One region of the Otoolea muris genome, then DNA from elsewhere that is predicted to be linked to it. Evidence: riboswitches for the same ligand, from Rfam matches in the RefSeq annotation. Region 1 holds a riboswitch; the other holds the start of a gene.
The links. Region 1 has a riboswitch for FMN ahead of NFS31_RS22615 (ECF transporter S component). Riboswitches for the same ligand answer to the same signal wherever they lie in the genome.

Region 1 (7,344 bases):
GAGGCTTTCAGCCAATTGTCACTGTCCAGATAAATCACAACACCGCACTGGTCGAAACGGTGTTTGCTATCAAATTTTGTCTTAACAATAAATGAAAAATATTTTTCAGATGTTTTCATCTGTAATACAGGCGCATTGTCATTTCTAAAATGATAATATGTCCTTTGCCATAAATCGGTGTATGGCTTTGTAATTATCTCAATTTTATTGTCTTTAATATCATAACCGCCAGGTTCTCTTGTCCATTTTAATTTTGTTACATCAAACATTGCTGTCTCTCCTATCTGTATTGCGATTTATAACCATAATTATAAGATGTTTACCATAAGAATACAATTTCTGATAGAATTTTTACAAAAAAATCTGCTTCTATTGTCATATAGCATTTCTCCATTGAATGGATTGTATTCTTCGTTTTATTTTAGAAGCAGAAGGTTTGCTGTTAGTTTTATTATACCATACGCTTCTCTGTAATTCTAAGAAAATACATCTAAGGATAGAGTATAATTCCCTCTTTTCCAACAATACTACATATCCCTAAATTCTCACTCATAAGAGGTTTTTGAAAAATGAGGATAATATATAGTTGAAAAGCGAGTAAAAAACAGTCAGTCTGAGTGTCTGACAGAAAGATGCGAATAACGCTCTGAATTCCGGTAAACCAGTACAGCATTGCATAAATAACAGTGAATTCAGCACCTGCTCTTTGCGCAATGATGTAATAGTATACCCCACACTGATTAACCGTACATTTCGCTGGTCTAAATTTCCATCTGCCGCGTTGAAATGATGTTTTCGTTTTGGAGTATGCTTAAAAATACCCTAAAATCCTCCAGCCTGATAAGCCCGCGCAATTACATAGGACGGCTCAAAGTATGCGCTGCGATTATAGTTATCAATAGAATTGCAAATATCATGATTATAAATTCTGAAAATTCCCTGCACATAATCTTCATTTTGTAAAGTGGTATTCCGTATCAGCCTTTGACAGACCTTTCCCAATCTGAATGGCGGCAGGAGGACAGGACACTAATTCCCTGTCAGTGTCCACAATGTCATAACTGCCATTCTGGAGATGGTACTCTTTAATCCATGAATCTTCCACATCAGAAGGATTCTCTGCATGAAGAACATTTGCAACACTAATGAGGTGGTACATGGCATTAGGCATTAACGACATACTGATTCTTTTGATGTAATCTTCTGGCAACGCGCTCAATCATATAGCAGATAAAAAACAAGTCATTACTTTGAATATCCTCATCGGGGAGATACCGGTTTTTCTTAACTTAATACTCCCTTCAAAACGTAATGTCTGCAGAGCAGGTTCAGTACAAAAAACAATTTGATGCGTTGGGTATTTAAATTTGACCAATTCCCAAAATGCAGCCCTGGAGACAGCGCCGTCTACAAAATCTTCCACATAATCCCATATCTGCTCATCTGCCAGTGGCCCTTCTACAATATCATAAGGATGCTCAATCCCCCTTCTGCAGTTGACAGCGAGCTGCAGCCATTCTTCTGTCATTTGATTAAACGTGCAAATGTTCAGGCTGTCCGCCTGGGTATAGCGGTATATATTTACAACCGATTCTCCGCGTTTTGTCAGCGCCCAGCGTCTGGCCTGCTTTTCCAGCGCGGTACAGTAAAAAACATATCCGAAGTCTTTATAATGGCCGTTTATCATGATCTGAGGCTGTTCTACAATGACATTACTTCCGTGATAATATGATGTACATTCATTTATGTTTTCCTTGAATTAAAGATTCGGCAGTTTCGTATTCCCAGGGCTTCCATCTGTAAATGATATTGTTTCCGGAATACGTATCTTTCTTATCAGTTTACAGCTATCTTTACATATTGTCAAACTTAAATTACGAATTGACATTCCCGCCCGTTTGTGTTATTTTTATAACAGCAATTAAATAATTTCTTCGGGGCGGGGTGTGATTCCCCACCGGCGGTAAAAGTCCGCGAACCGCGAGAGCGGTGGATCCGGTGTGATTCCGGAACCGACAGTACAGTCTGGATGAGAGAAGAAGCGAGCGTCAGAGGACGGACGATGAGCCGCAGGGCCTTTTATATGGCCGGCAGTGGTTTTTCCCGGAGTCTGATCCATATGAAGTCCAATCTCAGGCCCCCCGAAGCCTGAGATTTTTTATGCACACGGGCAGGGAATTATGCTTTCGCTGCCCGGCATCAGAAGGGAGAGAGAAACATGAAGACAAAATGGAGTGTTCAGAAGCTGATTTATACGGGTATGCTTGCGGCGCTGGCCGGGGCGCTGATGTCGCTGGAGTTTTCGGTTCCGCTTATGCCGCCGTTTTACAAGATTGATTTCAGCGACGTTCCCTCGATTGTGGCCGTATTTTTGCTGGGGCCGGTGTCGGGAGCCTGCGTGGAGATTATTAAGATTTTGATTAAGATGATCTCCGTGGGGACGAATTCGATGTATGTGGGCGAGCTTTCCAACCTGATCGGCGTGGCCCTGTTTGTGATTCCTTTGTGGTTTATCTATCAGAAGCGCGGCGCTACGAGGCGGGCCGGCGTGGAGGCGTTAGCGTGCAGCGTTGTGATCCGGACGGCGTTTGCGTGCTTCTGCAATGCATGTATTACGCTTCCGCTGTATGCCGCGGCTATGGGAGTGCCGCTGGACGAAGTGGTCCGCATGGTCGGGGCCGTAAACCCGGCGATCCATGATTTGACCGGATTTATTATACTGGCAACGGTACCGTTTAATATTATTAAGATTGGAATAAATTACACGATCGGACATCTGCTTTACACCCGTCTGCTGGCTGCCAGAATTGTGGCAAAGACCGTGTAGGGCGCGTCAGGAAGAACAGGTTTTGCAAGGAGGAACGGTTCCCGGTTATCGTGACGGCTGCATGAGGAGGAGGCAGACTATGATTCGCAATTACCGCGATCTGACCCGCTGGGAGATGGAGCGGGTGGATAAGGAGGAGACGATTGTACTGATTCCGCTTGGCGCGCTGGAGCAGCATGGAAACCAGGCGCCTCTGGGAACGGATGATATCATCGCAGAGGCGATGGTTAAGGAGATAGAGAAGGCGCTGGAGGCGGAAGGGGAGACGGATTTCCCGATGCTTGTGTTTCCGGTGATTCCGGTGGGGCTGAGCACAGAGCATAAGAATTTCTGCGGTTCGGTTACGTTCCGGCCGGACACCTATTATCACATGCTGTATGATATCAGCGTGAGCCTGGCGCATCACGGCTTTAAGAAACTGGCGTTTCTGGTGTGCCACGGCGGCAATGCGCCGATTGTCCAGGTACTGAGCCGCGAGCTGCGCAGTGAGCTTGGCATTTCACCCTTTATCCTGTCAGCAGGAGCGTTCGGGCATCCGGATGTGCTGGCGACGGTGTCAGAGGGGAATATCTGGGATTTCCATGGCGGGGAGATGGAGACATCCATGGTCATGGCAGTAGATGAGAGCCTGGTAAAGCTGGAGCTTTCAGAAGCCGGCATTCCCGCGGCATTTGAACACAATGAAGCGCTGAAGCCGTATGGAAATGTGTCGATAGGCTGGGTTTCCGAGGACTGGAGGACAAAAGACGGGAAGCCGATCGGGATCGGCGGGGATCCTGCCGGGGCCGCAGCTTCAAAGGGCAGGATTATCCTGGAGACAAGCGCAAAGGTGTTGATTCCGGGGCTTAAAGAGATCAGGAAGTGGAAGGGGTAGAGTGATGCTGCGGGCAGATTTTCATACGCATACAACGTTTTGCGACGGAAGGAATACGCCCAAAGAGATGGCAGAGGCCGCTTATCAGAAGGGTTTTACGGATTTTGGCATATCAGGCCATGCGGACTTCTCGTTCTGCGATCCCGGCTTTGGGATGGGGGACAGCGCGTTTGAGGAGTATAAACGCGAGCTGTACCGCCTGCGCGAAGCGTATGCAGGGCGGATGAACCTCTATATCGGGGTCGAGCTGGACTGCCTGGGGCCCAGGCAGGAGGCGGACTATGCGATTGGTTCCACGCACTGTGTCTTAAAAAACGGAGAATATGTGTGTGTGGACGATACGGAGGAACGGCTTTCGGAAGCGGTTATGCGTCTCTGGGGCGGGGACTGGTATGCGTTTGTGAGGGACTATTTTGAGACAGAGGCCCGGGTTTTTGAAAAGACCGGCTGCGACTGGATAGGGCATTTTGATCTGCTGACAAAGTTCAACAGGGGAGGCCGGTATTTTGACGAAAACAGCGATGATTTTCTGGAGCCGGCTCTCGCGGCGATGAAGCGCCTGAACAGGGAGGGACTTCCGTTTGAGATCAATACAGGGGCCATTTCCAGAGGATACCGGGACGAACCGTATCCGTCGGGCATTCTTCTGAGGGAGTTAAACCTCATGGGAGGGCGGATTCTGATTAATTCGGACAGCCACAGCAGGGAAACGATCGGATATGGCTTTGATAAGGCGCTTCAGGCCGCGTGGGAGAGCGGCTTTAGGCAGATACTGGTTCTGACCCCGGGAGGAAGCTTCCGGGAGCTGAATATTCTGGATCTGGGGCGCGCCTGAAAAATCATCCCTGCCGTACGCGCGCCCCGTTTCGCGCTATATGCGGGAAAAATCATTAGAAAGTAATATTTTGGAATCGTATAATCTACAATCCTGACTGTAAAAATGTCAGGATTTTTATATTTTCAGTCAATCTATTTATAGCTTTTTTCCCTTTGTCTGTTTACAATGAAGGCAGCCGTTCAGATGGGCGGGAAGATGTTTTTCGTCCGAACGGTTACCAGTCAGGACCACCGTTTAAGCCGTCCCGGCCGTTTTCAGGCGGGCGCGTTATGTGCGGCCATGAACTGTTTCAGCGGCTGCTTGCAGGAGATAAGGAGGAAAATGTTATATGAGCTATATGGATCGGATCGAATATATGAAAAAACGGGTGGTTCACACCATGCCGGAGATGGATCTGGAGAATGCGCGGATCCTGACAGAGAGTTTTAAGGAGACGGGAGGAGAACCCTTATGCATCCGCAAGGCAAAGGCATTCAGGAAACAGTGCCGTGAAAAAACGGTTAAGATCTGGGAAAAGGAGCTGATCGTGGGCTGCCCGGGCAGCAAGATGCGCGGCGGGATCCTCTGCGCCGATACATGCTGGTCGATTCTGGATGAAGAGCTGGATACCATTAGCACAAGGAAATATGATCCGTTTTACCTGCGCCCGGAAGACCGGGAGATGTTTTTAAATGTGATTAAGCCATACTGGGAGGGGCGTTCCACGTATGAGGCATGGCTTAAGCAGATCCCGGAGGACTGCAGGAAGCTCCGCGACGCGGGCCAGGTGTATATTAACCGCAAGGCCGTGCGCGGCTGGGGAGAGACGACGGCGGGCTACCGCCAGATCATTGAGGAAGGCATTGAGTCGATCTGCAGTACGATCCGCGGGCGGATGGAAAGGCTTGACGAGACGGTTCCGGGCGATATTGAAAAGATGAATTATCTGAGGGCCATGCTGATCTGTGCGGAAGGCATCTGCGGCCTTGCAGAGCGCTATGCGGATGAGGCGGAGCGCCTGGCCGGGCAGGAGAAGGACGGGGGAAGGCGCGCGGAGCTTCTTTCGATCGCGTCCGCGTGCCGCCATGTGCCGAGATATCCGGCGAGAACATTTCAGGAAGCGTTACAGTCCCTCTATCTCTACCAGATCAGTATTTTTATGGAGCAGAATGCGGCCAGCTACAATCCGGGGCGCATGGATCAGTATCTCTACCCGTATTTTAAAGCCGATTTGGAGAAAGGCATCCTGACAGAGGAAAAGGCTCAGGAGCTTTTGGACTGCCTGTGGATCAAATTTTCGGAGCCCTGCCTGTTCCAGGACGCGGTGACCGCGGAATTTGCGGCCGGCTATCCCATGTTCCAGAATGTCTGCGTGGGCGGCGTGACGACAACCGGACAGGACGCGGTAAATGATTTATCGTATCTGATCCTGCAGGCGACCATGGATGTGAGGCTGTATCAGCCGTCCCTGTCCGTGCGCTACAGCCTGGCGAAAAACCCGAACCGCTTCCTGCGCAAGGTGGTGGAGCTGATCCGCCTGGGAACCGGCTTTCCGGCCTTTCACAATGACGATGTCGGCATCCGTATGGTGATGAACAAGGGGATCCCGCTTCGGGAAGCCTTTGACTGGAACCCCTGCGGCTGTGTGGAGACGAACCTTGAGGGCAGGCTGCGTCATTACACCGCGCTGGCGGATATCAATCTGGGAGGCATGATCGAATTTGCCATGACGAACGGCGTAAACCGCAAGAGCGGCGGGAAGGTGTCAGCGGAAACCGGGGATCCCGCATCCTTTAAAACGTATGAGGAGTTTAAGGAGGCGGTAAAAGCCCAGATCCGCTATGCAGTCCGCGCCGTGGTGAAAGGGAGCCATGTGATTGACGATGTGTGCATGGATCGCATCGTGCCCGCGCTCTCCCTTTCCTTCCGCGAGTGCATTGAAAAGTGTAAGGATTATGCCTGGGGCGGGGCGAAATATAATTCCGGAAACGGCATTATCCTGATCGGCGCAGCGGATCTGATCAACAGCATGGCGGCCGTAAAGAAGCTGGTTTATGACACGGGAGAGGTTCCCATGGAAACGCTGGTAAAGGCCCTGGACGCTGATTTTGCAGGCTTTGAGGAGGTGCAGAAGCTCTGTCAGGACGCGCCGAAGTACGGAAATGATGACGAGACGGTTGACGCGATCGCGGGCGAGATGTTTACGTTCATCGCGGATGAGATTGAGGGCTACAGGAGTAAATTCGGAACCATGACGCCCGGAATCCTTCCGGTATCCGGCAATACGCCGTTCGGCCTGGAGGTGGGCGCGCTTCCCTATGGAAGAAACGCCTGGAGGCCGCTTGCGGACGGCGTCAGCCCCAATGGCGGCACGGACGTCAACGGGCCGGGCGCGGTGCTGAAATCCGTTTCCCGCCTGCCGCATGACCGGTTTGTGCAGGGAACCCTTTTAAATATGAAGGTAGAGCCTGAGATGTTAAACAGTGAGAATGGAATCACGCAGATGATGGCGCTGTTAAAAAGCATGTGCAGCCTTGGCGTGTTCCACGTGCAGTTTAATGTGATCAACCGCGAGACGCTTCTTGAGGCGCAGAAGACGCCGGACGATTACAGAGGGCTTCTGGTGCGAGTGGCCGGCTACACGGCGTATTTTACAGAGCTGGGGCGGGATGTCCAGGATGAGATTATCGGAAGGACGGAGCAGAAGGCGCTTTATGGCTGTAGCTGCGGCTGATTTTCCGCCAGGCGCACCCAATATTAATCAATGTACGCCCCGCGTACGCCTCATAAATTTGTGCGCATCTGAAAAAAAGTCATCTCACAAAA
Region 2 (7,344 bases), on a different contig from region 1:
TTTGATGCGGCGCTGGGAGGCGGCGGCTTTGACGCCGCTCCGGATGACGGCGGCGAGGCGGAGACAGAGTATGAGGACATTGCGGCGCCGGAAAGCGGCTCTGGGGCGCCGTCAAAGGCGGAATCCCCGGAGAGCGGGAGTGCAGAGCCCGCTGAATCGAAGGGCGGCTTTGAAGAAACATCAGAGACTGACGGGCCGGAGAATGCGGCGGAAGCGGTATTGGACCGGGAGCGTGGTACGGCGGCCCGGGAAACCGTTCAGGCACAGGGGATAAAGCAGGGCAGCCGCGGGGCTGCCCAGGCGTCCTTTGTCAGGAGAGAGGTTTTGTTTTATCTGAACGGCTCACAGCTTCGGCTGCCCCGAAAACCGGATGGGGATCCCTATTATCTGATGGATATGCTCGAATATTCCGGTATTGATCTGAAGAATCCCAAAGGGGATATCAAGCTGACTGTAAACGGACGTCCGGGATTGTTCCAGCAGAAGCTTTCGGAGGGGGATACGATATTTATCGGGGAATAGACGTGAATTTCAGGCTGTCCGCAGGGGCAGCCATTTTTAGTTCAGCGGGCGGGACGAATGTATACAAATAAAAAAGCACCGGACTGAGAAGCTCAGCGCCGATGCTTTTTTATCCAGCGGCAGATACTGGTTGTGATATCTGCTGCTGAGAAGATTCTGTAAGAGATTCTGGAAGCGGTTGTAACGGAGTGTAATGCATCAAGGAATTCGGGTAACTTGATTTGTTGTTATGTTAGGTTCCGCTTCGCGCTCTCGAACAGAAATGATTTTCATCCGTTCAATAAGTTAATGCGGCGCCTCCGCATTTTATTGCACGTAGATCAAAAAAATTTAAAAAAATTTTTTGATACCACCTATTTTATTATGAAATTGCGATTTCGTCAAGTTTTACAGCCGTAAATCTATTGATGAATTATTTTTTCTATATTATAATGGACGCGCGGCCGTGATTTTTGCGCGCCCTTTCCGGGCGGTATGCGGGAACCGGTTTTACATAAGACAGCGATTTTACATCAACAGGAGGAATGGACCTATGGGCTTTGAGTTTGTGAGCGAGCTTCCCACGCCGGATCAGATCAGGGAAGCATTTCCGCTGGAGCCGGATCTGGCGCTTGAGAAGGAGAAAAAGGATGCGCAAATCCGCGATGTGTTTACCGGGAAGAGCGATAAATTTCTTGTGATTATAGGGCCGTGCTCTGCGGACCGGGAGGATTCGGTGTGCGATTATGTCTGCCGCCTGGCCGGAGTGCAGGAGAAGGTGAAGGATAAGCTGATCCTTATCCCGCGCATCTACACCAATAAGCCGCGGACCACAGGGGACGGTTATAAGGGGCTTCTGCACCAGCCGAATCCGGAGAAGAAGCCGAATCTGTACGAGGGGCTTATTGCGATCCGCAAGCTTCACATGCGGGTGATCCGGGAAACGGGCTTTTCGACCGCGGACGAGATGCTTTACCCGGAAAACCTGACGTATCTCTCGGATGTGATGTCCTATATTGCCGTAGGCGCGCGCTCGGTGGAAAATCAGCAGCACCGTCTGGTGTCCAGCGGGATCGATGTGCCGGTGGGGATGAAAAACCCGACCAGCGGCGCGCTTTCCGTGATGCTCAACGCGGTTCATGCGGCGCAGCACGGCCATGAGTTCATTTACCGGAGCTGGGAGGTGAAGACGCAGGGGAATCCGCTCACGCACTGTATTCTGCGCGGGGCGGTCAATAAGCACAGTCAGTGCCTGCCCAACTATCACTACGAGGATTTGAAGCTGCTTCTGGAGCTCTACGGGGAGCGGGATCTGCAGTATCCGGCCTGTATTGTGGACGCAAACCACTCGAATTCCAATAAACAGTATATGGAGCAGATCCGGATCGTGAAGGAGGTGCTGCACAGCCGCCGCCATTCCAGGGATATCCATTGCTTAGTGAAAGGCGTTATGATCGAGAGCTATATTGAGCCGGGCTGCCAGAAGGTGGGGGAGCGCTGCTATGGAAAATCGATCACGGATCCATGTCTGGGCTGGGAGGATTCGGAGCGGCTTTTGTATGAGATGGCTGAGAGCCTGTAGCGCGTATGAAAATCGAAAATGATCTGGGCCGGGATGATATCAGGAGGCTTGTGCTGCGTCTGGCCATTCCTTCTATGCTGGCCCAGTTTGTAAATGTATTGTACAGCGTCGTGGATCGCATGTATATCGGAAATATTCCCGTAACAGGGGATGCGGCCCTGGCCGGGGTGGGTGTGTGCGGGCCGCTTGTATCCTTTATTTCCGCTTTTGCGTACCTGGTGGGCGTCGGCGGATCGCCGCTTATGAGTATCCGTATGGGACAGGGAAATGAGGAGGAGGCGGGCCAGATCCTTTCCACCGGGTTTGCGCTTCTGGCGGTTCTGTCAGGCGTCATCACAGCGCTTACCCTGGCCGGCAGGGAATGGATTCTGCGAAGCTTTGGGGCCAGCGAGGCCATTTACCCGTATGCAGAGCAGTATTTTACCATTTACCTGATGGGAACCTTCTTTGCGCTGATGTCGATCGGGATGAACCAGTTTATTATCTGCCAGGGCTTCGCAAAGGTGGGCATGGCGTCCGTGGCTGTGGGCGCGCTCATCAATATTATCCTGGATCCGGTTCTGATTTTCGGCTGTTCCATGGGAGTGAAGGGCGCGGCTCTGGCCACGGTTCTGTCGCAGATCGTATCGTGCGGCTTTGTGCTGCGCTTTCTGTGCGGGAGACGGGTGGTGATCCGCCTCGGCCTCAGAGGAGTGAGAAAGCGCCTGATGGGGCGTATTCTGGCGCTGGGTCTTACGCCGTTTTTGATCATTGCCTTTGACAATGTGCTGATTATCACATTGAATACTGTGATTCAGGCTTATGGCGGGAAAGATGCGGATATGCTCCTGACGAGCATGACAATTGTGCAGAGCTTTATGCTGATGATCACCATGCCGCTCGGCGGAATCACGGCCGGGACCGGGCCTGTCCTGGGATTTAATTTCGGGGCCGGGCAGCCGGAGCGCATCAAAAGCGCGCAGAAATACATCGTCTTTCTGGCGCTGGCTTTTAACTGTGTCATGTTTGCGGTTTCCCAGATCTTTCCGGGCCTTTTTGTGAAAATTTTCACGGGAAATCCGCAGTATATCGAGATGGCTGTGCGGGGGATCCGGATCTACGCGCTGGGAGTAATCCCTCTGGCTGTGCAGTACGCGATAGTGGACGGCTTTACCGGCATGGGAATCCCTCAGGCGGCGGTCTGCCTGTCCATGTTCCGCAAAACCGTATACATAGCGGGCGCGCTCCTGATACCGCCCTTTTTCGGCATAGAAAATCTCTTTTACACAGAACCGCTGTCGGATTTTAGCGGGACCGTGGTCAGTATCACGGCATATGTCCTGCTGATTGGAAAAATTTTGAAACGGTGTGCCGAAAATACGAGGTAAAAGAGTCCGGGACTGTCCATATTAGATAAAAATGCTTTCAGCGCGCGAAACTGATTGAAAAGCCCTGTTACTGTGTGATATAGTAAAAAGGCTGTGACAGCGGGGGATTTGGCGCTCTCCCGGGCAAACGGGACGAAAAAGCGGCGTCAGTGCTGTGACAGGATGTTGCTGTTTTGAAAGAGAAAAAGAGTGAAGCGGTTTCGATCGCCTGAGCGGTGACAAAAGGGGTTACACAGGAGGAGAGTTTTTATGTCGGTTAGTGACGTAAGCAATCTGTTTGGATTTGCCGGCGGCCTGGGCATGTTTCTGTACGGCATGCGGATTATGGGCGACGGCATGCAGAAGACAGCGGGAAGCAAGATGAGCCATTTCCTGGGAATGGTGACGAATAATCGTTTTTTAGGAGTTGTGCTGGGGGCCCTGATTACGGCAATCCTGCACAGCAGCGCGGCGACCACGGTTATGGTGGTCGGCTTTGTAAATGCAGGTATTTTAAATCTGACCCAGGCCGTGGGCGTGATTATGGGCGCGAATATCGGAACAACAATCACGGCCTGGATGGTTTCTTTAAATCAGCTTGGAGACGCGTTTTCGGTTCTCCAGCCGTCTTTTTTTGCACCTCTGTGTATCGGAATCGGCAGCTTCATGATCGTATTTTCCAAAAAGCAGAATATGAACCTGATCGGCGAGATTGTAAGCGGCGTGGGCCTTCTGTTTGTGGGCCTGGAATTTATGAGCGGTTCCATCGCGCCGTATACGGACGCACCGATTTTTGCGCAGGCGTTTGCGATTATGGGGAGAAACCCGATTCTGGGAATCCTGACAGGAGCGCTGGTGACGGCCGTGATCCAGAGTTCGACCGCATCGGTCGGCATCCTGCAGACGCTGGCCATGAACGGGATTGTGACGACCGGGGCGGCTATCTATATCACGCTGGGGCAGAATATCGGCACCTGTTTAACGGCCATGCTCTCCAGCGCGGGAGCAAACCGGACGGCCAAGCGCGCGGCGGCCATCCATCTGACGTTTAACACAATGGGCGCCGTTATCTTCGGGATCGGCATGTTCGCCCTGTCCATGCTGCGCCCGGAAGCGGCCTCGGCGCATATCAGTTCTGTACAGATCTCGATGTTCCACACGATCTTTAATGTGATGAACACACTGCTTTTGTACCCCTTTGCCAACCAGCTTGTGAAGATATCCGGGCTGATTGTAAAGGACAAGGAGGACGGGAGCGAGGCGGAGGCAGGAAACGCCGGCGAGACGACGCAGGCGCTCCGCCATCTGGATCAGCGTATTTTTGAGTCGCCGATGTTCGCCATCGAGGTGGCGCAGATGGAGACCGTGCATATGGGCCAGATTGCCTTAAATAACATCCGCCTGGCGTCAGAGGCCATCGAGAACCGGGATCCGGAGACGATCGAAAAGGTTTACAAAAATGAGAAGGACATTGATCGCATGGAAGAGCTTCTGACCGGGTATCTGATCAAGGTCAATAATCTGTCTCTCACGGAGCGGCAGAAACTTTTGGTCAATAACCTGTTTTACAGCATAACAGATATTGAGCGCGTGGGGGATCACTGTGAGAACCTGGCGGAGCAGGCGGAGTATATGGCGCAGCACGGAATATCGTTTTCGGAGACGGGGAGCTGTGATTTGAGGGCGATCAGCGAAAAGGCGGTAAAATCCTTTACCCACGCGGTTGCGGCCCGTCAGACGGGCGATATGGACGATGTGCGCAAGGTCAGCCAGTATGAGGATGATGTGGATATGCTGGAGGAGGAGCTGCGCGATAAACATATTGAACGGCTGTCCAGAGGGGAGTGCCAGCCCTCGTCCGGAGTGGTGTTTTTGGATATTATCAGTAATCTGGAGAGGATTTCGGATCATGCCTATAATCTGGCCGGGTATGTGAAGGATGAGATGTAGACGGGGGATGGCCGTGAAGGGGCAGGTTCTCTGTTAGCGGCGGCCTTCTCACAATTAATCCCATCACGTAACCGTTCAGATATCCCTGAACGGTTGCTGCATTATGGCGTTGGGAACTGAAAAACAGCAAAAACATTCTTGACAATATCCCTCAATCGATCTATGATTATATAAAATAAAACAGATCTTCAGGGCAGGGTGAAATTCCCGATCGGCGGTAAAGTCCGCGAGCGCGCAGGCGCAGGATTTGGTGAGATTCCAAAACCGACAGTACAGTCTGGATAGAAGAAGATGACTTTGCATAGTTCTGATGTATATTCCGAATCAGGATGCAGTTGCGAGAGGAACCCTGGAATTGTGTTTACAGTTCCGGGATTTTTTATTTTAGAAGCATATGAAAGGGCTTTTATGATAGAAAACGAAGGCTGCTGCCGTCCGCTGTGTGGAGATATATAGATGATTCAGTAAAGATAATGCCCTGAACGAGAGTTTGGGGTGTTTTTTTATGCACAGGCCCGCATAAGAATGCTTGCCGCCGGGGCGGCATTGCGGGCCGCGCGGCAGGGGAAGGGGATTCTTCTGTCCGGTTTACAACAGATATGAATAAAAGTGTAAGAAGGTGAGCAGATGGAAAACTGGAAAAAATGCGCTGTTCCAGACAGCGGCCCTGGGCAGATGGATGAGGCGTTTATGCGCCGCGCAGTGGAGCTGGCAGAGCGGGGCTGCGGGCGTGTCAGCCCGAACCCTCTGGTGGGTGCGGTGATTGTGAAGGAGGGACGCGTCATTGGCGAGGGATGGCATGCGAGGTGCGGGGATCTCCATGCTGAGAGGGCGGCTCTGCGCTCGTGCAGGGAACCGGCGGCGGGCGCTTCGATGTATGTGACGCTGGAGCCGTGCTGCCATACAGGAAGGCAGCCGCCATGCACGGAGGCGATTCTGGAAGCCGGAATCAGCCGGGTCGTGGTCGGGGCCGGCGATCCGAATCCTCTTGTGGCGGGTAAGGGAATCCGGATGTTGAGGGAGCATGGCCTGCAGGTGACAGAAGGCGTGCTGAGAGAGGCGTGCGAAGCGCAGAACCGTGTATTTTTCCACTATATCCGTACCGGCCTGCCCTACGTTGTCCTGAAGTACGCGATGACGATGGACGGCAAGATTGCGACTGCGGCAGGGGCATCCAGATGGATAACCGGGGAGGAGGCGCGCAGGCGTGTCCATGAGGATCGGGGGCGGTATACGGCGATTATGGCCGGGTCGGGGACAGTAAAGGCGGACGATCCCCAGCTTACCTGCCGGATTCCCGGAGGAAGGGATCCGATCCGGGTTCTGTGCGACAGCCGGCTTACGATTCCGCAAGGGGCAAAGGTAATCGTCACGGCAGGGGATGTGAGGACCATTCTGGCAACCTGCTGCGGGGAGAGGGAACGGCTGCGGCCGTACAGGGATGCGGGCTGTGAGATTCTGACGATTCCGGAGAAGGACGGCCGTCTGGATCTTCGCGAGCTGATGCAGCGGCTGGGAAAAATGGGGATAGACAGCATTCTGGCAGAGGGCGGCGCGACGCTGAACGGGTCCCTGCTACAGTCCGGAATGGTCAATTGGATCCAGGCATACATAGCGCCGAAGATCTTTGGGGGAGAGACGGCGCCCTCGCCAGTCGGCGGAAGCGGCGCGCAGGCAGTGGAGGATGCCGCTGCGCTTTCACTGGCCTCTGTGACAAGGCTGGGGGATGATCTCCTGGTGGAGAGCGAGGTGAAGAGATGTTTACAGGGATCATAGAGGAGATCGGTTCGATCCGGTCTGTGGCAAGGGGAACCCATTCCGCGGTTTTATCCGTGCGGGCAGAGCGGATTCTGGAGGATATCCATACAGGGGACAGCATTGCGGTAAACGGCGTCTGTTTAACCGTCTCCTCCTTTGACAAGGGGGGATTTACGGCGGATGTGATGCATGAGACGTTAAACCGCT

Region 2: another riboswitch for FMN. It lies ahead of ribD (bifunctional diaminohydroxyphosphoribosylaminopyrimidine deaminase/5-amino-6-(5-phosphoribosylamino)uracil reductase RibD); the one in region 1 lies ahead of NFS31_RS22615 (ECF transporter S component).

What each region holds. Positions count from the first base shown of each region.
Region 1 covers NZ_CALPCY010000060.1:1,779-9,122, forward strand. The annotation lists gene NFS31_RS22600 (DUF1349 domain-containing protein) at 1-269, opposite strand, end outside; gene NFS31_RS22610 (DUF3990 domain-containing protein) at 1,220-1,747, opposite strand; FMN riboswitch at 1,927-2,045, shown strand; gene NFS31_RS22615 (ECF transporter S component) at 2,219-2,827, shown strand; gene NFS31_RS22620 (creatininase family protein) at 2,907-3,701, shown strand; gene NFS31_RS22625 (histidinol-phosphatase) at 3,706-4,536, shown strand; gene NFS31_RS22630 (glycyl radical protein) at 4,868-7,252, shown strand.
Region 2 covers NZ_CALPCY010000014.1:14,101-21,444, reverse strand. The annotation lists gene NFS31_RS10580 (cell division FtsA domain-containing protein) at 1-522, shown strand, start outside; gene NFS31_RS10575 (3-deoxy-7-phosphoheptulonate synthase) at 1,055-2,083, shown strand; gene NFS31_RS10570 (MATE family efflux transporter) at 2,089-3,450, shown strand; gene NFS31_RS10565 (Na/Pi cotransporter family protein) at 3,700-5,379, shown strand; FMN riboswitch at 5,560-5,676, shown strand; gene ribD (bifunctional diaminohydroxyphosphoribosylaminopyrimidine deaminase/5-amino-6-(5-phosphoribosylamino)uracil reductase RibD) at 6,007-7,155, shown strand; gene NFS31_RS10555 (riboflavin synthase) at 7,137-7,344, shown strand, end outside.